DNA from 3 places in the Edwardsiella tarda ATCC 15947 genome. Region 1 is predicted to be linked to each of the others. Evidence: predicted binding sites of a transcription regulator. Region 1 holds the regulator's gene; each other region holds the start of a gene.
What was found. Region 1 encodes CRP, which controls carbon source genes, mostly activating them, when cyclic AMP is high. Its sites were predicted from a motif close to ATGTGANNNNNNTCACAT; they were not measured.

Region 1 (7,457 bases):
TGATCGTCGGCTTCGGCTGTAACGTACCGTCGGTGATGGGGGCTCGAACCCTGGATGCGCCGCGTGAGCGACTGATCACCGTCCTGATGGCTCCCTTCATGTCTTGCGGTGCTCGTCTGGCTATCTTTGCCGTCTTCTCCGCCGCTTTCTTCGGCCAGAATGGCGCCTTCGTGGTGTTCTCGCTCTACCTGCTGGGTATCGTCATGGCGATCCTGACCGGGTTAATGCTGAAACACACCTTGATGCGCGGCGATGCCTCCCCCTTCGTGATGGAGATGCCGGTCTACCATGTGCCGCATCTGAAGAGTCTACTGCTACAGACCTGGCAACGCCTGAAGGCGTTTGTGGTCCGTGCCGGACGCGTCATCATCATCGTCAGCATCGTTATCGGCGCGCTGAATAGCTTCTCCTTTAGCGGTAAGCCGGTCAGCGATCTCAACGATTCGGCTCTGGCGGCAACCAGTAAGGTGTTAACACCACTGCTGCAACCGATCGGCGTCAAAGAGGATAACTGGCAAGCCACCGTCGGCCTGATCACCGGGGCGATGGCGAAAGAGGTAGTCGTGGGTACGCTGAATACCCTGTATACCGCCGAGCATATCAATGAAGAGGATTTCGACCCGCAGAGCTACAGTCTGGTTGGCGGCCTGAAAGAGGCACTGGATGAGACCTGGCAGGGGCTGAAGGATACCCTCAGCATCAGCGTACTCTCCAACCCGATCGAGGCCAGTAAAGGCGACGGCGAGATGGGCAGCAGCTCCATGGGCGTGATGAGTAGCAAGTTTGGCAGCATCAGCGCCGCCTATGCCTACCTGATCTTCGTCTTACTGTATGTTCCTTGCGTCTCGGTCATGGGGGCTATCGCCCGTGAAAGTAGCCGTGGCTGGATGATGTTCTCCATCGGTTGGGGGCTGAACGTGGCCTACTCACTGGCGACCCTGTACTACCAGGTGGTGAACTTCGATGCACATCCCGATTACAGCCTGATCGCCATCTGTGCCGTCGTCCTGTTCAACCTGGCTGTGCTGGTCATCCTGCGTCGCTCTCGCGATCGGGTCACCGTGCGTTTGAGTAACGTGGCTAGCGCCAGCTGCTGCTGTAACAACCGTGGCAACTGCCACTAATCGATGTAACGGAGCATTATCATGACCACGTTACTGCAAGTCCGAGATACCGTTACGTTGCATGGACGCATCGAACTACAACGTCTATGCCGTGAGGTCGGTGGTACACCGGCCATGGTTCGCGCCATGCTAGAACGCCTGGAGCAGATGGGCTGTGTAGAAAAGGTCGACGATATCGATAGCGGCTGCCTCAATGGCAGCTGCAAAGGCTGCCCCGAAGCACAGAAGAAGTGCGAAACGATCATTTACCAGGTTCGGGCGCACTAAGCGCCCGCAACTGACTAACTCAACAGCCGCCGATGCGGCTGTTTTTTTATTCCTGCGGCAACGCACCCGCAAAGTCGCATAACGCCGCACAGAATGGTTCGGGATGCGAGATAAAGGGCGCATGTGCCGCCGCAGGCAAGATCTGGGACTCCCCCGGTAACGTCAGCGCATCCACTAACGGCGCAACACGACGTGGCACAAGACCATCCAGCGCGCCATAGAGGCGTAACCAGGGCGTCGTCACCTCCCTCAACCGAGGACGCAAATCGGTATCGCGTAATATCGATAGCCCGGCATTCAACACCGCGGCCGAAGGCATCGGCTGCGCCAGCACCACCGACTTCAGGGTGCGTGCATCCTGGCGTGCGCTCTCGGTCCCCAGCGTCTGCAATGCCAGAAAGCGTTCTACCGTCCGTGAGAAGTCCGCGTTCAGTTGCTGTTGAAAACTCTGTAGCACCGGGCCATGAATACCCGGCCACTGCGCCTGCGCGGTAAAACAGGGCGAGGAGGCGACGGTAACCAAACCACTCAGGCATCGTGGCTGGCTCAACGCCGCCAGCATAGCCACTAACCCCCCCAGCGACCACCCCAGCCAAATCGCGCGTTGTGGTGCTTGGGCCAAGACCTGCTGCGTCATGGCCTCCAGCGAGAAGCAGGGACTAGCCTCGCTACGAGCGTAGCCCGGCAGATCGACCACATGCAGGCGAAAGTGAGTGGAGAGCCGAGGCAGAATGCAACGCCACACTTCGCCATTCAGTCCCCAGCCGTGCAACAGCACAAGATCCTGTTTTCCCGTCCCGCAACGATGCCAATACAGCGCGCTCATCGGTTATGGTCTCCTTTCACATTGGCCCTATCAGGAAACGCACATGGTATCACTTCATGGACGCTGTGCGATCTGTCGCCTGCCACTCCGAGCCCCTGTCGGTATCTGTACGCCGTGTCGCCGAGCACTCCCGCTTCCTCCACCCTGCTGCCCACGCTGTGGCCTTCCCAGTGCCGATGCCACACGCCCCTGTGGCCGCTGTCTACAACGTCCGCCCCCCTGGCAACGGCTGATCTTCACCGGTGACTATCAACCACCGCTGGCCACCCTGATCCAACGCTTCAAATACCGGGGAGAGTGGCCGCTGGCCTTCCCCTTGGCACGCCTGATGCTATTGAGTTACCTCCAGGCTCGGCGCCATATCCCCTCAATGCGTCCCGATCTGCTACTGGCGGTACCTTTGCACCGACGACGTCACTGGCGGCGCGGCTACAATCAGTCCGCCGAACTGGCTCGCCCGTTGGCGCATTGGCTGCAGGCGGACTACCGGCCACATTGGTTACGGCGCGTTCGCTCCACACCGCCACAGCAGGGATTGAGCGCCGCCGAGCGGCGGCGCAATCTACGCGGGGCTTTCACCTGCCATCCCGCTCTGACAGGGCGGCGGGTATTGTTGGTCGATGACGTGGTCACCACCGGCAGTACCTTGAGTGAGATCAGCCAACGACTAATCGCACAAGGTGTGATGTCGGTAGAGGTTATCTGTCTGTGTCGCACCTTGTGAGCATTTTACGATCGGCGTATTATAACCGACCGGAGAAGTCAACTATTGAGCAGATGCCATGATCCGTATTACCGAAGCAGCGCAAGAGCACTTTGCCAAATTGCTGGCAAATCAGGAACCGGGTACTCAGATCCGGGTTTTTGTCATTAATCCCGGCACGCCCAACGCCGAATGCGGCGTCTCTTATTGCCCGCCGGACGCCGTTGAGGCCAATGATCGTAAACTGGATTTTGAACAGCTGAGCGCCTATGTCGACGAAATCAGCGCGCCGTTTTTGGAAGACGCCGAGATCGATTTCGTTACCGATCAGCTTGGCTCACAACTGACCCTGAAAGCGCCCAACGCCAAGATGCGTAAAGTGGCCGATGATGCGCCGCTGATTGAACGCGTGGAGTATATCCTGCAATCGCAGATCAACCCGCAGCTGGCCGGTCACGGCGGTCGTGTCTCGCTGATGGAGATCACCGATGAAGGTTACGCCATCCTGCAGTTCGGCGGCGGTTGTAATGGCTGCTCAATGGTGGATTACACCCTGAAAGAGGGGATCGAAAAAGAGTTGCTGCAACGCTTCCCGGAACTGAAAGGGGTGCGCGATCTGACTGAGCACCAGCGCGGCGACCACTCTTACTATTGATCGCTCGCGAGACGGCGGGGAAATTCACCCGACGTAAGACTCCCCCGGCCGCGCCTCGCGCGGCCGTTTTGTTAGCAGAGTACGCCCACAAGCGCCTTTTCACCTGCCAACCACTCCCGTCATCAAGCGACCACCACCGCGTCACCCACCTCTCAGTCACGTAACCGACGACTGAGCCACAAGCCGTGATGCGGGCGCTGACGCCAAGCGATAGACGAAATGGTATGCATGGTGCGCAAATGCGATAGGATGCGCCGCAGATGGACCTCCATCGGCGTCATCGGCATGCCTTGTTGTGGCTCCGGGATCGGAATCGCCTGGTTATCGTTGCTACTCGGCCCATCGTGTTCCAGACGCTGCTGACAGAGCTGCAAGGCAATCTCGCCACACTGCAAGTAGTCCTGGGCCAAACGTGGCGTCAGCATATAGTGCTCTCGCGCCAGGATCGTCATGGCATTGAGGTGCTCGACGATAAACTGGCTGTGGGTGATCCACAGACGCATATCGGCCAAATAGCGTGAGTCGAAGCCCGGCTCCTGCATCGCTTGGCTAAGAGAGGAGTAGAGCGTGTTCTGTGCCTGGTTGCTACGCATACGCGCATACGCCTGCTCGCTGACCCCCACGTCGGCAGAGAGGAGCAAACGCAGCTCATCCTGATACGCCTCCAACGCCTGATGGGCATTCTTTCGCAACAAACCACTCTGCCACTGTGGCCACAGCCAGATCGTGCTGGCGAAGGCGAGGATACAGCCCAATAGGGTATCTACCAGGCGCGGCACCAGGAAGTTCGAACCATTCAGCGCCAACAATTGCAGAGTAAATACCGCGCTGACCGTAAAGCCGATGACGGCCAGGCCGTAGTTCTTGCGTAACACCAGATAAGCCCCCAGCGTCACCAACAACATCACCAACAACATCACCGCCTCGCTCAACGTTAGTTGCAACAGGCCAGCGGCGATAATCAGACCGGCAAAGGTCCCCATCGCACGGTGCTGGATCCGCACCCGCGTCGCGTTATACCCATTCTGGATCACCAGCATCGTGGTCAACATAATCCAGTAAGATTTAGGCAATGCCAGTAAGATCCCCAAGCCGCTACCGGCGGCGAGGGTCAGCCCGAGGCGCAAGGCATTACGCAGCGCGCCAGACTTCGGTGAACAATAGGCGCGCAACGCCGGCCAAAACGGCAGGCGTTGCTGCGTCGCCATCAGTTGGCGTTGATAGAGGGGACGCTGGCGCTCTAATAAACGTGCCATGCGGCTAAAGTGGTGCAAACAGAATTGCCCCACCGGGTTGTCGGGATAGCGACTGGCCAGCTTCTCCAACGCGGAGACCTCAGGCTGCATGGAGAAGTGTTGCGGATAACGGTGATAGAGAATGTCATCCGCCACCACCCGCAGGCGCCCAGCGACGACCTGGGCATTGCGCCGAATGATCGCCTCGGCCTGGCTCTGCGCCACCAGCGTCTGCACCTCCTCCGGCTGAGAGAGACTGACGGTGATATGCTCTTGCAGATCGAGCGCCACCTGAAAATAGCGAACCAGGCGCTTGTACTCGGGGTTATGAACCAAAGAGAGCATGTGCATCTGCTGGTAGATCACCGTGATCAGATCCATCACCTTCTGCTGACGATTCAACAACGGCGGCAAGGCCGTCTGTGGATCACTATGCTGCGTCAGCAAGCTGTACTTGGCCTCGATATAATCCCCCAACTCCAAATAGAGTTGGTTCAGCGTCTCGCGAATCGGCTGCCCCTTCCACAGGATAAACCAGAACCAAGTAAACGCACCGTACCAGACGGTCCCCACCAGATACAGCAGCGGTGCCTGCCAGATAGGTACCATGCCGACCATACTCAGAGTAAAGATGGCGGCGACCAACGTGGCGGGCAGCAAGCGGGCATGCAATGGGCTGATCTCTCCATTGACGCCCAGCAATAACGCCAGAAAAAGCATCGCCAACGGCACAGGCACCTGCCATAACAAGGCAAGCTGCAAGAGAAAACTACCGAGCGCGAATAGCGAACCACCCACGGCCAGGCGTTTAAAGAAGCGTTTATGTGGTGTATCCAGGCCCGCGATGTTACAGCAGACGGGAACCAGCGAGAACAGTAGCCCCTGTTGCAGTTGGCCAATCAATAACCCGAACAACACCGGCAGACACAAGACCAGCGTCTGACGCAGTGCATAATTCACTTCCGGGTGGTAGATAAACCGCCGCCACATGAGCACCATCCTGGGGATGGAGAGAGTCCCGCGCCACGAGGGCGGCGCGGGCGAAAAATCACCGCGTCCCGTAGACGACGATGGTTTTACCGTGGGCCGAGATCAGGTTCTGATCTTCCAGCATCTTCAAGATACGACCGACCGTTTCACGCGAACAACCGACGATCTGACCGATCTCCTGACGCGTAATCTTAATCTGCATACCGTCCGGGTGCGTCATCGCATCCGGTTGCTTCGCCAGATTCAACAGCGTCTGGGCAATGCGGCCGGTAACGTCCAAGAAAGCCAGGTTACCGACCTTCTCTGACGTCACTTGCAGGCGACGCGCCATCTGCGCGGACAATCGCATCAAGATATCCGGGTTTACCTGAATCAACTGACGGAATTTCTTATAAGAAATTTCAGCCACTTCACAGGCAGTTTTCGCCCGAACCCAGGCACTGCGCTCCTGTCCTTCCTCAAACAAGCCCAACTCACCGATGAAATCGCCCTGGTTCAGGTAAGAGAGGATCATCTCCTTGCCCTCTTCATCCTTGATCAGTACCGCGACAGATCCCTTCACGATGTAATAAAGCGTCTCCGCCTTTTCACCTTGGTGAATCAAAGTACTTTTTGATGGATATTTATGAATATGGCAATGGGACAGGAACCATTCAAGGGTTGGGTCTGTTTGTGGTTTGCCGAGAACCATTCGCTATTATCCTCTGTTGTTATCGCATCCCCGTGCGCCAAACGCGCCCCGCCAGGCGGCGGAGCCGGGAAACTGCCTAGTAACCTGTTATAGCACTGCACTTGTCGAATATAGTTTTATTAGCCTAAGGGAGTTGCTACCCGACCTTATTGATCTATACCCGCTTCATTCCATTAAAGGTGCATGTCGGCTTAGTTTGTAGCATAGCTTGACCCAACTGTCTCGCACTGTCTCGTTTCAGCATGGAATAGCTCACTGTTCGCCGCGTTTTTTTTCCCAACGGAATTATTTTTGCACCTTATTTGCACAGTAGCCTGCGCTAAATCACCAAGAAAAGCGAGCGATTAGCGTTAATCGTCCCCGTTAAACTGGCTACGCGCCATAATATTGACACTTTCATGAAGTTCAGACCAAACAACCACGGCCTCGCCGCTTATCAGCTGTTGGCGCACATCCTCAACCTTCTGTGCCAGACTCTTCTCCTGTTCGCCATAATCGGTTCCCTCACGTAACACGAAGGCTTCGATTAAATTATCCAATGTTGTCGGGGCGATATCTCGCCAAGGAATGATCACGTCATTGACTCCAAATAACAGGCTAACCATTCGGGAATACGCTGCTCTAACCACAGGGACGGGCGCCGTAGCGTGCCGTTGATAAAGCCGACGTGTCCACCGAACTCGGTGAGCTGATAGTCGATATTAGACGGTAGCCGTGCCCTGTCCGGGATCACCGCCGCCGTCATGAAAGGATCGTCACGCGCTTGCAAGATCAACAACGGCTGGCGAATCGCAGCCAGACGCGGCAACGCGCTACAACGCCGATAATAATCATCCGTGCCGGCGAAACCATGCAGCGGCGCCGTAATCTGCTCGTCAAACTCACGCAACCGACGCAACCGCCGGATCTGCTGCGGATCGAGCGCTCGTAACTGGGGATAACAGCGCTGTTTACGCAACGCGCTGC
Region 2 (7,457 bases), 820 kb from region 1:
GCAACTGCACACCTCGGCGCTCAGTGCGCTTTATCATAACCCCGGCGCCAAGCGCGCCCTATGGCAGCAAATTTGTCATGAGCAACACCATTTCTTCCCTGACCTCGGCGGACATTGACGCCGCCTACGGCGTGGAGTGCGCCAGCCACGCCTTTCCCTGGACGCGTAATACTTTTGTCGGTAACCAGGGTGAGCGTTACTACAATCTGAAGCTGGAGTCCCAGGGACAGTTGGCGGCTTTCGCCATCACCCAGGTGGTATTGGATGAGGCGACGCTGTTTAATATCGCGGTCGCCCCCGCCTTTCAACGTCAAGGGCTGGGGCGCCAGTTATTGCTGCGCCTGATCGATGATCTGACGGATCGGGGTGTGGTGACCCTCTGGCTGGAAGTCCGCGACTCCAACCAGCCCGCGATCGCCTTGTATCAGGATCTGGGCTTTAACGAGGTGTCGCTGCGGCGTAACTATTATCCGACCGCCGATGGGCGCGAGGATGCGCGTATCATGGCGTTACCGCTCGGTTAGCGAGGGCTCTGACGGCTCGCTCCGGCTGTTTCTCGCCTCTCCTGTGCGATTGGCCTACGAAAATTGCGCGTTGTCTAACCTGGATAAATCAGGGAAAATGGCGCGCTTATGACCCATTTACTCCTGTGTTGCCCACCGATAGACGCCGTTAGCTCGTGTCGGCGGGCAGGGCAGCTCAAATACAGAACAGAAAATCATGTCGCCAAGTGAATACGCTCGCGAGGTCGCTAAACGGCGCACCTTCGCTATCATCTCGCACCCCGATGCCGGTAAAACGACCATCACCGAAAAAGTGTTGCTGTTCGGACAGGCGATTCAGGTCGCCGGGACCGTCAAGGGCCGAGGATCGAGCCAGCATGCCAAGTCTGACTGGATGGAGATGGAGAAGCAGCGCGGGATCTCGATTACCACCTCCGTGATGCAGTTTCCGTATCACAACTGCCTGGTGAATCTGTTGGACACCCCGGGGCACGAAGACTTCTCCGAAGATACCTACCGTACCCTGACGGCGGTGGACTGTTGCCTGATGGTGATCGATGCCGCCAAGGGCGTCGAGGATCGTACGCGTAAGCTGATGGAGGTCACGCGTCTGCGTGATACGCCGATCCTGACGTTTATGAACAAACTCGACCGCGACATCCGCGATCCGATGGAGTTGCTGGATGAGGTGGAGAACGAGCTGAAGATCGCCTGTGCGCCGATCACTTGGCCAATCGGCTGCGGTAAGCTGTTTAAGGGGGTCTACCATCTGTATAAGAATGAGACCTACCTGTATCAGAGCGGTAAGGGACATACCATCCAAGAAGTCCGGGTAATTAAGGGATTGGATAACCCGCAGTTGGACGAGGCGGTGGGCGACGATCTGGCGGCGCAGTTGCGCGAAGAGCTGGAGTTGGTGCAGGGCGCCTCGACCGAGTTCGAACAGGAGGCCTTCCTCAACGGTCAACTGACCCCGGTCTTCTTCGGGACCGCGCTGGGTAACTTCGGTGTGGATCATATGTTGGATGGCCTGGTTGCCTGGGCCCCCGCTCCGATGCCGCGGATGACCGATGTGCGCGAAGTCAGCGCCGACGAAGAGAAGTTCAGCGGCTTCGTATTTAAGATCCAGGCCAACATGGATCCTAAGCATCGCGACCGTGTGGCCTTTATGCGCGTGGTCTCCGGGCGTTACGACAAGGGGATGAAGCTGCGCCAGGTGCGTACCGGTAAGGATGTGGTGATCTCTGATGCGTTGACCTTTATGGCCGGCGACCGTGCCCATGTGGAAGAGGCCTACCCGGGCGATATCATTGGCCTGCATAACCATGGCACCATTCAGATCGGCGACACCTTCACCCAGGGTGAAGAGATGAAGTTCACCGGTATTCCTAACTTTGCGCCGGAGCTGTTCCGCCGTATTCGCTTGCGCGATCCGCTTAAGCAGAAGCAGTTGCTGAAGGGGCTGGTGCAGCTCTCCGAAGAGGGGGCAGTACAGGTCTTCCGTCCGCTCACCAATAACGATCTGATCGTCGGCGCGGTCGGTGTGCTGCAGTTCGATGTGGTGGTGGCACGCCTGAAGAGCGAGTACAACGTCGAGGCGATCTATGAGTCGGTCAACGTGTCTACCGCCCGCTGGGTCGAGTGCGACGACGCCAAGAAATTCGATGACTTCCAGCGTAAGAACGAGCAAAACCTGGCACTGGATGGCGGCGATAACCTGGCCTACATTGCGCCGACCATGGTCAACCTCAACCTGACACGGGAGCGCTACCCCGAGGTGCGTTTCCGCCAGACGCGCGAACATTGATCGTTTCGCCGCTAGGCGAACGCTTAATGCATACAACGGGCCGTCAGGCCCGTTGTGCTATGCGCGATGACACGGTGTTAGCCAAAGCGGACAGAATATGAATATTTCCTCGCCTGGCTGGACTTATTCCGTCTCCTTATCCAAGGTATGCTTAACGGATGGACGTAGTGTGTGCCTACGTGGGTACATGCGTTCCGTTCGATCGTGTCGTGATGAGGTGCAACGTGGGATACCGAATACCTATTACCCTGGGAAATATTGAACCCTTAGCTTATAAGCCTTATCGCCCGGGGAAGATCGCCCTCGTCTGCGAGGGGGGCGGTCAACGGGGCATTTTCACCGCGGGTGTCTTGGATGAGTTTCTGCGTGCGCGTTTCAACCCCTTCGATCTCTATCTGGGGACCTCCGCCGGCGCACAGAACCTGTCCGCCTTTGTCTGCGGTCAGCCCGGTTATGCCCGGCGAGTGATCACCCGCTATACCACCCGCATCGATTTCTTCAACCCATTGCGTTTTGTACGCGGTGGGCATCTGATCGATCTCGATTGGCTGGTGGATCGAACCCATCACGACATGCCATTGGCCTTTGAGCGGGCCGAACGCATGCTGGGCCAGCAGCGCCAGTTTTACATGGTCGCCAGTCGCAGCGACGACTTTCGCGCGACCTACTTTCCAGCGCGGCGTGACGATTGGTTGCAGGTGATCAAAGCCAGTAGCGCCATTCCCGGTTTCTATCGCAGTGGCGTGGAGTTGGACGGCGAGACTTACCAGGATGGCGGCATCAGCGATGCCATTCCGGTACGTGAAGCTTACCGTCTGGGGGCGGATACCATTGTGGTGGTGCGTACCGTGCCGTCGCAGATGTTCTATACCCCCCGCTGGGTCAAGCGGATGGAATCGCTGCTTAGCGAGAGCAGCCTACAGCAGATGGTGCGTATGATGCAGTACCACGAGAAGAGCTACCGTCGTACACAGCGCTTTATCGAACAGCCACCGGGTCACTTGCGTATCTTTGAGATCTATCCGCCCAAGCCCTTGGCGAGCCATGCGCTGGGTAGTACGGTGGCGGCGTTGAATACCGACTACCATTTGGGGCGGCGCTGTGCCCGTTATTTTCTGGCGGCGGTCGGCCATTGGTTGCTGCCGCGTGAGTTGCCGGCCCATGCCCATGGCCCGGTGCGACAGACGCCGGCTGCGGTTCCGTCTGCGGTGTATGCGCCGCGAGTGGAAGTATCGGCATGACGTTGCCCTGCCTGATCGATACGCACTGTCACTTCGACTTCGCCCCCTTCTGCGGTGATGTGTCGGCGAGTCTGCAACGAGCCCGTGCGGCGGGTGTGCAGGCGATCATCGTGCCCAGCGTCGCCGCCGATCGTTTCGCTCAGGTGCTGGCGCTGGCCCATGCTCACCCGATGCTGTATGCCGCCTTGGGACTTCATCCCTTATATGTCGAGCAGCACTGCGATGAGGATGTGGCGCGCTTGGAGCTGGCGTTGGCGCAGCGCGATCCGGCGATCGTCGCCGTGGGCGAGATCGGGTTAGATCATTATGATCCGGTGCAGCAACCGGCACGCCAGTTAGCGCTGCTGCAGGAGCAGCTCAGCTTAGCCCAACGCTATGAACTACCGGTGATCCTACACTCGCGTCGTAGCCACGACCTGTTGGCGCAGACACTGCGCCGTCGCCCATTGGCGCGAACTGGTGTAGTGCATGGCTTTTCCGGTAGCCTCTCCCAGGCCGAGGCCTTCGTCCGGCTTGGTTATGCCATCGGGGTCGGCGGCACCATCAGCTATGAGCGGGCGAAGAAGACGCGTGCCGTGATGGCGACCTTGCCGTTGCATGCCTTGGTATTGGAGACCGATGCCCCGGACATGCCGTTGGCGGGTTTCCAGGGCCAAGCCAACCGTCCTGAACAACTGGCGCGTGTCTTTGCAGCCCTCTGCCAGTTGCGCCCAGAGTCTCCCGAGGCGATCGCCGAGGCGTTGTATCGTAATACGCAACGGTTATTCAGCTTGCCGTCACGCGCCTGACCGGTTCTCATTCATCAGCGGATAGCCGCTGAGGTCATCTCCCTCCTTAATTTTGCAGATTTTTTGCACACGCAAACGAGTAAATGATGTGATACGCATCACCTTTTAACAATTTAACTTGCTTCAAGTTGTATAAATTTGTGAGCAATGCGCGCAAATAACCGCATAGCCCCGCTATAATCCGCCCGCCGGCGATGGGCCCCCTCCTGTTTTTTGCCTGGCACCAGGAGACGGCTTGCGCCATTGGGCGTGTAAGCCTTTTATCAAAGACTCACACAACAGGGATAATAACCATGCAACTTTTAATGGGTGTGGTGGGAATGGTCTCGCTGATCTTACTCGGCGTGCTGCTTTCCAATAACCGCCGCGCTATTCGAGTGCGCACCGTGGCGGGTGCCTTTGCGGTTCAGGTGTGCCTCGGCGCCTTCGTGTTGTACGTGCCGGCAGGGCGCGACATGTTGGGGGCGATGTCTAGCGGCGTAGCAAACGTTATCGCCTATGGCAATCAAGGTATTTCCTTCATGTTCGGCGGGTTAGTGTCCGACAAGATGTTCGAAATGTTCGGTGGCGGTGGCTTCGTCTTTGCCCTGCGCGTCTTGCCCGTTATCGTCTTCTTCTCCTCGCTGATCGCGGTGTTGTACTACCTGGGCATCATGCAGTTGGTGATCCGTATCCTGGGCGGTGCGTTGCACAAGTTGCTGGGGACTTCTCGTACCGAGTCACTGTCGGCGACGGCCAACATCTTCGTCGGCCAGACCGAGGCACCGTTGGTGGTGCGTCCCTATGTCGCGACCATGACGCAATCCGAATTGTTCGCGGTGATGTGTGGGGGGTTAGCCTCCGTCGCCGGTTCGGTACTCGCCGGTTATGCGCAGATGGGGGTACCGCTGGAGTACCTGATCGCGGCCTCCTTCATGGCGGCGCCGGGTGGCCTGTTGTTCGCTAAGCTGATCGTGCCGGAAACCGAGCAGACCCATGACCGTGAGGATGCCAGTGCGCTGGTGGCTGCCGAAGATCGTCCGGCTAACGTGATCGATGCTGCGGCCTCGGGTGCGGCGTCCGGTTTGCAGTTGGCGTTGAACGTCGGCGCAATGTTGTTGGCCTTTATCGCCTTGATCGCCTTGCTGAATGGCATGTTAGGGGGGATCGGTGCATGGTTTAACTACCCGCAGCTCTCTATGGAGCTGATCCTGGGGTGGCTATTCTCCCCGCTCGCCTTCCTGATTGGTGTTCCGTGGAGCGAGGCACAGGTTGCCGGCTCTTTCATCGGCCAGAAGCTGATCGTTAATGAGTTTGTGGCCTATATGAATTTCGGCGAATACTTAAAGCCGGATGCGGATGTCGCGGCGGCAGGCCTGCAGGTACTGTCGACGCATACCAAGGCGATCATCTCTTTTGCCCTGTGTGGCTTCGCTAACCTCTCCTCGGTCGCGATCCTGTTGGGTGGGCTAGGTAGCATGGCACCGAAGCGTCGCCATGACATCGCGCGTTTCGGCCTGCGCGCCGTGGCGGCCGGTACCCTCTCTAACCTGATGAGCGCGACCATCGCCGGTTTCTTCCTGGCGTTGTAAGTCGCGTCTTGACGGACAAAACCACCCCGGCCCACGGTCGGGGTGGTTTTTTTATTGTCAGCTTTAAACCACCTCCTCGGGAGGTGGTGATTGTCCCTGTGAGGCTATAGCCTGAAGGAAGCCCATGCCAGAAAATTCCAGCTTACTCACCACAAGTAAGAAGGAAATCACTGACATGAGCAGTTATAGAAGTTCAGCACATGTATTCTGGCGTTGCAAATATCACTTGGTGTGGACGCCAAAGTATCGCTACAAGGTTTTAACAGGGGCGGTAGGTAAAGAGCTTTATCGCTCAGTTTATATACTTTGCAATATGAAAGATTGTGAGGTACTTGAATTGAATGTTCAGACAGACCATGTTCATCTTGTCGTGATGATCCCACCGAAACTCTCGATCTCAACGCTGATGGGCGCCCTGAAAGGGCGCACAGCTATTCGTCTCTACAACAAGTTTCCGCATATACGAAAGAAGCTGTGGGGTAATCATTTTTGGGCGAGGGGATACTTTGCAGACACAGTTGGAGTGAACGAAGAAATTATCAGACGCTACGTGAGGCATCAGGATAAGAAAGATCAAGAATACGAGCAGCAAATGGCGTTATTACAGGATTAAAACGAACAAGGCCCCCTTTTAGGGGGCCCCATTTAAAGCCACCTCTTCAAGAGGTGGATTTTTACAGATACAGCGCCGGGCGGATCACGCGTGTCACACCACGAACGGCTAACGCCTCGGCTAGCCGCTCAATCGCTTCCCGATCGGCTCGGCGCCACGCCGCCGCCGGGCCATAGACGCCGTGGGGGTGAAAGGCATTCAGGCGTACGGGGACTTCACCGAGCGTCAGGATGAACTCGGCTAGCGCGTCACAGTGGTCGAGGTAGTCGCTGTACTGTGGGATAACCAATAGACGTAATTCCGCTAGGCGATGTTGCTGGGCTAGCCAGCGGATGCTCTGCAGGATGCGCCGATTGCCGCGCCCGGTCAGCCAACGATGTCGCTCGTCTCTCCACGCTTTCAGATCGACCATGACGCCATCACACCAAGGGAGTAGTCGCGCCCAACCACTCTCTGCCAATTCACCATTGCTGTCGACCAGGCAATTGAGCCTTTGCAGCAGTGGATCTTGCCGAATCGCCTGGAATAACGCCTGCAGAAAGGGTAACTGCAGCGTCGCCTCACCGCCACTCACGGTGAGACCATTGATGAATGGCGCTTGGCGGCGTAACTGTAGCAAGACCTCCTCGACACTCAGGGAGAAAGCCATCGGACTGGCTTGGTGCGGGCAACGTTGCAGGCAGGTGTCGCACTGCTGGCAGCGAGACGCATCCCAGACCACCCGCCCGTCACACAGACTGAGGGCCTGGTGTGGACACGTCGCGATGCAGAGGCCGCAGTGATTACAATGGCCGATGGTGTAAGGATTGTGGCAGCTGCGACAACGCAGGTTACAGCCCTGTAGAAACAGCACCAAACGACTACCCGGCCCATCGACGCAGGAGAAGGGCAGGAGCTTATTGACTAAAGCGCATCTGCTGCTCATGGCTGATCA
Region 3 (7,457 bases), 1.5 Mb from region 1:
CTCATTAGGGGGTTGCCACGTCTTTGCCGCCGCCGCCGATGATAATCGAGTGAAGTGTGTCGTTAGCCAATTAGCTTTTGCTGACGGTGAGTCGATGGTGACGGGGCATATGAGCGCGGAAGAGAAAAGTACCTTTATCGCTTCACTGCTACGTATGGAAGAGAAAAAACACACTAGCGGTAAAGAGATGATGGTCGCCGTCACGCGAGTATTAAGCGATGAGGAATCTAAGGCCTTCTTTGCCGAATATCGCTTACGCTATCCACAGATGGATATCAAAATCCCTTTCTTGACGGTATTGGAGACCCTACGCTACCAGCCGGCTCGTTTTGCGGCACAGGTAAAATGCCCTGCGCTGGTGGTCGTGGCGGAACAAGATACGGTGAATCCGCCACAGCAAGGTATTGATTTATTCATGGCGCTGGGAGCGACCAACAAGCGTCTGTATATCGCGGATGGGGCGCGCCATTACGATATGTACGACGGGATGCATTTTCAGCGTGCTATTAGCGAACAGTTAGCATGGTTTAATGCCCACCTGTAAGTGAAATAACGGCTTCCTCTTGCGCCGCAGATGAAGTCATGCTGGATTGCTTGGATGTATGTCCTGCAATCCAGCACACCTTTCCTCACCTGTTCAATTCTCTCTTGTCCAATTTTCTCCCCCCTATTCCGAATAAAGATGGTGAGGTTAATAGATATTGCGTATCTGCTTTTCCTTTCTTTAATTATTCGATTGAGTCACAGCTAGTGTGAGAATTGAGGTATCCATCATATGGATATTTAACAAAATTTCCCCAGGCGCTGATGAGCAACAAAGTAACTTTCACCTTGTTTATTATGCTCATAGGTTATCAAAACTTACTACCGATAATGTCAACACCTGGCGCAAGTGTTGAGACCTCATGGTGCGAGGCAATAAAATCTTGTATATATAGTAGGTTAACCAGATCTCGTTCTGGCGCCTCGTGACAGCATCCGAAACGATATATTACAAAGAGGAATATACCAAGATAAAACACAGGATATTGTCATAGATTTACCATGATAGCGAAATTAGATTCTGTAAATCCTTTGTTAATCGCCGCACCCTATCCAAATGATAGGTGATGCCTAGCGCTATCGTTGACACTTATCAATTATCGCGGCGCTTCGCCCCGGCACTATGGGCGCGTCGGTTCGCCGGCATTTATCGGTTGCAGCCGCAGCCGTATTCGTACTCTCAAAAGGAGTTTTGTCACAATGAAAAAAATAACGAAATGGGCAGGCGGGATAGTTATTGCCGGTATTGCCTGTTACTTAGGGTTGGTCGGTTATGTCTACAATCACGATAAAGCGCGCAATACGTTGCCGAGTGAACCGGCAAGTTCTCCTCTTAACGCACAGGTCCTGGGCATCCTGAGCGAAAAGGGTTGCGACTACTGCCATACACCATCCTCGAACCTGCCGTTCTACGCTAAAGTTCCCGGCGTGAAGCAGTTGATGGAATATGACATGTACCAAGGATATAAGGCGTTCAACTTGATCCCGTTGCGGGAAAGTCTGTTGAAGCCTTCTCCGTGGAAGACCTCTAGTGGTCAACCGCCGACACTGACCGACCTGAATAAGCTGGAATGGGTTATCGAAAACCAAACCATGCCGCCGACCCGCTATACCATGATGCACTGGGCGGGTCGAATGTCTGAGGCCGATCGTGAGACTCTGCTGAAATGGATCAAGGATCAGCGTGAGAAATACTACACGACAACAGATATGGCGCCAGCGATGCGTAATGAGCCGATTCAGCCGATCCCTCAATCGCTAGCGGTCGATGCCGAAAAAGCTGCATTGGGCTTCCGCCTGTATCACGATCCGCGTCTCTCTGGCGATGACTCCATCGCTTGTGCCCACTGCCACCAGTTGTCCGCAGGTGGGGTCGACGGCCGCAAGACCTCGCTAGGGGTCGACGATCAAGTCGGGCCGATCAATGCGCCAACGGTGTTTAACGCGGCATTCAACATCGCCCAGTTCTGGGATGGCCGTGCGGCAACGCTACAGGATCAAGCGGGTGGCCCGCCGTTGAACCCGATCGAGATGTCATCGAAGTCATGGGATGAGATTATCGCGAAACTCGATAAGGATCAGGCCTTCAAGCAAGCGTTCCTCAAGGTGTATCCGCAAGGTTTCAGTGGTAAGACTATCACCAATGCGATCGCCGAGTTTGAACGAACCCTGATTACGCCGAACGCACCGTTTGACCGTTATTTACGGGGTGATGCGAGTGCGCTCACCGCGCAACAGAAGCATGGCTATCAGCTGTTCAAGGATAACCGTTGTGCGACCTGCCACGCCGGTGTATCCATGGGCGGTGAGTCCTATGAGCCGCTCGGTCTCATGGCCGATTATCCGTTTGGTAAGCTGACCAGCGCCGATATCGGTCGCATGAACGTGACTCAGGATCTGCGTGATCGTCTGCGCCAGAAGGTACCGACACTGCGTAACGTAGAGCTGACTGCCCCCTACTTCCATCGCGGCGACGTGAAGACGCTGGATGAGGCGGTGAAACTGATGCTGAAATACCAGGTCGGTGTCACGCTGCCCCAGAAAGATGTCGATGACATCGTCGCCTTCTTGAAGAGCCTCAACGGCGTCTATACGCCCTATCAGGCCGGACAGGAGAAGTCGATGAAAGCGGCACCGACCGGTGAGGCGAAGCCAGCAAGTGATGCTTCAGCCGCTCACGCCATGCCGGCAACATCTACATCGGCGGCCACGCCCGCCCACCCCTGATTGCCCTTCTCGAACGAACAAGGGCGTGCCAACGGCGCGCCCTTTTTTATCCATAATACACCACCGCTCAAGCGAGTCTCGAGTGTTGCTGTGATGTGTCGTATCACATTTCCCTGTTCCATACGGCCCTGAGCGATGACGAGCCCTGTGACTTCACGCCGCGATGTACCCTCTTCGCCTCATAACGTGCGCTCAGATGATAGGGATAACGCCTCCCGAGATGGATAACGGAAATCCTGTCATGCAATCACGCGACTCTGCATAGCGGGTTCGATAGGTGAGCGGAGAACAGCAGCGGAATGGTGTGCTAGAGAATGCCGCATCGTGCGGGCTGTATTTTATGCTGTACGGTACAATAACCCCCGTATCAAGCGGGGGTTAGAAAAAATACACGATATGGGTTAGGCGAGTGCGGAAAGATCGATATAACGTGCCAACGCCTTCTCTTCCGGCCGATAGAGATAAGGGATCTCACCCAATTGTGGCGCCGGTAACTTCTGACGCAAAGCATCGATGGTTTCGGCGTAATGCGATAGTCCAGGATTGATGCGGTTGGCAATCCAGCCGGCGAACGGCAGGCCGTCGTTGATGATCGCCTGCGCCGTCAGAATGGCATGACTGATACATCCCAGCTTGATCCCGACGACTAAAATGACCGGTAGTTGCTCCTGTACCACCCACTCTGACAAGGGGCGCAAGTCTTGCATTAAGACTCGCCAACCGCCGGTCCCTTGCACCACGACATGCTGAGCCTTGTCGCTCAACTGCTGCAATCCACGGCTCATGGCACCATAGTCCAGCGCTTCGCCGGTATACGCATTAGCAATCTCCTCACGCAAGGTGATCGGATTGACCTCGTCGTAGCTCAATGCCAGGCTCGAGGCATGCAACAGCGTCAATGCGTCGTGGTTACGCAGCCCCTGAGGTGTTTCTTCGCTGCCCACGGCAATCGGCTTATAACCGACGGCGCTTTCTCCTGTGGCCTGAATGGCTTGTAATAACGCACGAGACGCCACCGTTTTTCCAACTTCGGTGTCAGTGCCCGTAACGAATATGCGTTTTAACATGAAATAATGACTCCGGAGAGACTCCGATTAGTAATAAAAAAGCTCAGTGTGATCTGACCGGAATATGCTGTGTGCCCGCGATCACCGATAAACCGGAAAAGTCTAGGCGAAGCGTTGAGAGTACGGCTTGCGTTAGCTCAAATTTTTATTTATCGCATTGATGATTTTCCCGTTTTATGTCCGCAAAGTAACAAAATGGCAAAATTGCAGACACAAACGGGTTGCTTAACCAGGATTAGCCCTGCAAGAGTCGCAGTAGTAGTGAACCGTTGTACAACGCCTCTTTAACTAACGCGGCGGCCGGCATGGTGCCATGATTATGGAATTGACTGGCCTCGACGGCCAAATGTTGCGTGTAATGCGGCAGCGCTTGTTGACGGATGGCGCTGGCGATCGAGGGGTAAAGAATATCGGCCGCCTGATTCAACGGCGAACCGATGAGGATCTTCTCGGGATTAAACAGATTCACCATCACCGCCGCAATACGCCCAACGCTATGCCCGACACTGTTGATCAGATCGCGTCCAAGTTGGTCGCCTTGTAACGCCGCTTGGCAGAGCGCCTCAATGGTCAAGGGGCGTGTAGCGTGTAGCTGTGATGACGGTGACATCGCCAAGCGTTGTTCCGCTAGCGAGAGAATGTTCTGTAGGCCAGCGATGGTCTCAAGGCAACCATGGTTGCCGCAGTAGCACTGTTTACCATAGGGATCGACCTGGGTATGCCCTATTTCGACCAGGCTTTGACGACTGCCATTCAGCAAGCGTCCCTCGCTGATAACCCCGGCTCCCACGTTATAGTCGATGACGATCTGGATCAAATTTGCACACCCACTACCCGCGCCGAACAGTGACTCTGCCATGGTCCAGGCACAAACGTCATGCTGTAGATAGATCGGCAGCCCGGTGTGGCGTTCGAGCTCTTCGCTTAACGCCATATCCTGCACCTCGGCATAGTATGGCATGCGATGCACAATGCCCTGCGCCGCGTTAACCAGACCCGGCAATGTTACCGCGATGGCGGTCAGGCGCTCCAACTGGTGTTGATGACGCGTGAAGAAACGATCGATTTCGCCGATTAAGCGATTCAATAGCGGCACGTCACGTTGCGCCGGTAGCGCGATCTCCTCTTCGACCACCAAGGCACTGCTCAGATCGCGCAATGCTAACGTCATGGTACCGAGGCCGATGCGTACACAGAGGTAATGCCAAGAGGCCGTATCGAGGATCAGGCCAACGGCGGGACGCCCACGACACCCCGGCTCCTGAAACTCCGTCTCCTGCACCAGATGAGCCTCGAGCAGTTCGCGTACAATCTTGGTAATACTGGCGGGCGCCAGCTGTGCGCGTTTCGAAAGCTCAATGCGCGAAATAGGGCCAAACCGATCGATAAGACGATACACTGCCCCAGCATTTATCTGCTTGATTTGATCAATATGCCCCGGCTGACCGTCAGCAATCACCACCGCTACTCCCAGTTATTTTTCGCGCTTCAAAATAAATCTTACCGACAAAGGTGAGGATTTTACAAAAATGCGTAAACCATTTGATTCGTTATGTGATTAGGCGCACAAATACTTGCTTTTTCAGCCTAAGTTCTGTCCCGTTCGCTGCGCGTTAACGAACTTCTGCGGGGGCGCTGAGCAGCGCGATCAGGGCTTGAGCCTGGGCGCTTAACGGTCGCTGACGGTGATAGGCGAGCCAGATTTCGGTGTAGGCCTCCGGCTCCGCCAAGGGGCGATAACAGACACCATCCACCTGAATGCGCGTATAGGAGGCCGGTAAGATCGAGACGCCCAATCCTGCCGAGATCAATCCGACGATGGTCATCGCCTCGCCCACCTCTTGGGTAATGTAGGGAACGATCCCCGCGCGTTTGAGCAAGGTCAGCAGTTCGTCATAGAGCGCCGTGCCATCCCCGCGCGAGAAGAAGACGAAAGGCTGATCGGCCAAGTCGTTAAAGCGTAACGCCGCCTCCCGTTGCGCCAACGGATGATGGCGATGTAGCACGGCGACCAGGGGCTCACGTCGTAACACCTGATGGGTCAGGGTGCTGGGGAGTTTAGTATTGCGCAGGATACCGATATCCAGCTTGCCATCGTTCAACGGTTCGATCTGCTGTTTAGTATTCAATTCACGCATTTGCAGATGAACTTGGGGGTAATGTTGACGGTAGGCGAAAAGCGAGCGCGCGACCTGGGGAACAAACGGCATCGATGAGGTAAAGCCGATAGTCAGATCGCCACTCTCCCCACGATGCGCCCGTACCGCCTTTTCCGCCGCCTGCTCTAATTGCCCGACGATGGCATAGCACTCTTTTAAAAAGATTTGGCCTGCCTGAGTGAGGTTGACGCTACGGTTGGTTCGTAGCAAGAGACGGGCGCCAAGCTCTTTCTCCAATGCTTGGATCTGCTGGCTCAAGGGCGGTTGCGAGATGGCCAGTCGCTCGGCTGCACGATTGAAGTGCCGCTCTTCGGCGACGGCGATAAAGTATTTGAGGTGACGGATCTCGATACGCATAGCGATATTGATATCTTATAAATATTATTTGTTCTTATTAATATATTAGACATTCACTGGAGGCAATCCTATTCTCGGTGGCTAGTCGCTCTGCTAGCGATTCATGAGTGACAGTGTCACGTTTGTGTTTTACCCGTATTGAAGGATATTGTGTGAATACCTCCCCGGCAGATCTTGCGCCGGATGCCGCGATGCCGGCACCCGCACAAGCCAATGATGGCGTCAATGGCAAACTTCCCTTTATCACCCGTGAACGGCCCGATTTTAAACGCGTCACCCTGGCGCTCTTCTCCGCCGGTCTGGCAACCTTCGCCCTGCTCTACTGTGTCCAGCCGATCCTACCGGTGCTGTCGCAAGACTTCGCGATTACCCCGGCGCGCAGCAGTTTATCGCTCTCCGTATCAACCGCGATGCTGGCCATTGGCCTGCTGTTTACCGGCCCGCTCTCCGATGCCATCGGACGGAAAAACGTCATGGTCACGGCGCTGTTGCTGGCGGCGGGCTGTACACTGATCGGCGCGTTGATGAGCAGCTGGCATGGCATTCTGGTGATGCGCGCCCTGGTAGGGTTGGCTCTGAGCGGTGTCGCCGCCGTCGCCATGACCTACCTGAGCGAAGAGATGGATCCCTCCGTGGTCGCCTTCTCCATGGGGCTGTATATCAGCGGAAACTCCATCGGCGGCATGAGTGGCCGCCTGATCAGCGGCGTCTTAACCGACTATTTCTCCTGGCGTATCACGCTGGCGGTCATCGGCCTGTTTGCCCTGGCATGCGCCCTGATGTTTTGGCGTATCCTACCTCCCTCTCGCCATTTCCGCCCAAGCTCGCTGCGGCCGCGTACCTTGCTGCTTAATCTACGCTTGCATTGTCACGATCGTGGATTACCGTTGCTGTTCGCCGAAGGTTTTCTCCTTATGGGGAGCTTTGTTACGCTATTCAACTACATCGGCTATCGTCTACTAGAGACGCCCTATTTATTGAGTCAGGCCGTTGTCGGGATGCTTTCGCTGGTTTATATCAGCGGTACCTATAGCTCGCCGAAGGCCGGTACGCTGACCGCACGCTTCGGGCGTGGTCCGGTATTAAGCGTCGCGATTATCATCAT

Region 2: a site for CRP is predicted at 4,426-4,443, ahead of DCL27_RS14185 (NupC/NupG family nucleoside CNT transporter). Genes of this name have one in related genera too.
Region 3: a site for CRP is predicted at 5,389-5,406, ahead of mlc (sugar metabolism global transcriptional regulator Mlc). Genes of this name have one in related genera too.

The regions. Positions count from the first base shown of each region.
Region 1 covers NZ_CP084506.1:237,904-245,360, reverse strand. The annotation lists gene feoB (Fe(2+) transporter permease subunit FeoB) at 1-1,124, shown strand, start outside; gene DCL27_RS01160 (FeoC-like transcriptional regulator) at 1,146-1,391, shown strand; gene bioH (pimeloyl-ACP methyl ester esterase BioH) at 1,438-2,217, opposite strand; gene DCL27_RS01150 (phosphoribosyltransferase family protein) at 2,261-2,941, shown strand; gene nfuA (Fe-S biogenesis protein NfuA) at 3,000-3,575, shown strand; gene DCL27_RS01140 (YccS/YhfK family putative transporter) at 3,728-5,800, opposite strand; gene crp (cAMP-activated global transcriptional regulator CRP) at 5,859-6,491, opposite strand; gene DCL27_RS01130 (YheU family protein) at 6,842-7,066, opposite strand; gene DCL27_RS01125 (hydrolase) at 7,063-7,457, opposite strand, start outside.
Region 2 covers NZ_CP084506.1:3,059,747-3,067,203, reverse strand. The annotation lists gene DCL27_RS14210 (DNA polymerase III subunit psi) at 1-118, shown strand, start outside; gene rimI (ribosomal protein S18-alanine N-acetyltransferase) at 78-524, shown strand; gene prfC (peptide chain release factor 3) at 721-2,310, shown strand; gene DCL27_RS14195 (patatin-like phospholipase family protein) at 2,535-3,551, shown strand; gene DCL27_RS14190 (metal-dependent hydrolase) at 3,548-4,339, shown strand; gene DCL27_RS14185 (NupC/NupG family nucleoside CNT transporter) at 4,645-5,910, shown strand; gene tnpA (IS200/IS605 family transposase) at 6,086-6,523, shown strand; gene DCL27_RS14175 (YjjW family glycine radical enzyme activase) at 6,585-7,448, opposite strand; gene DCL27_RS14170 (YjjI family glycine radical enzyme) at 7,420-7,457, opposite strand, start outside.
Region 3 covers NZ_CP084506.1:1,784,614-1,792,070, reverse strand. The annotation lists gene uilS (UilS family quorum-quenching N-acyl-homoserine lactonase) at 1-544, shown strand, start outside; gene DCL27_RS08320 (cytochrome-c peroxidase) at 1,243-2,769, shown strand; gene bioD (dethiobiotin synthase) at 3,171-3,836, opposite strand; gene mlc (sugar metabolism global transcriptional regulator Mlc) at 4,072-5,295, opposite strand; gene DCL27_RS08305 (LysR family transcriptional regulator) at 5,450-6,352, opposite strand; gene DCL27_RS08300 (MFS transporter) at 6,544-7,457, shown strand, end outside.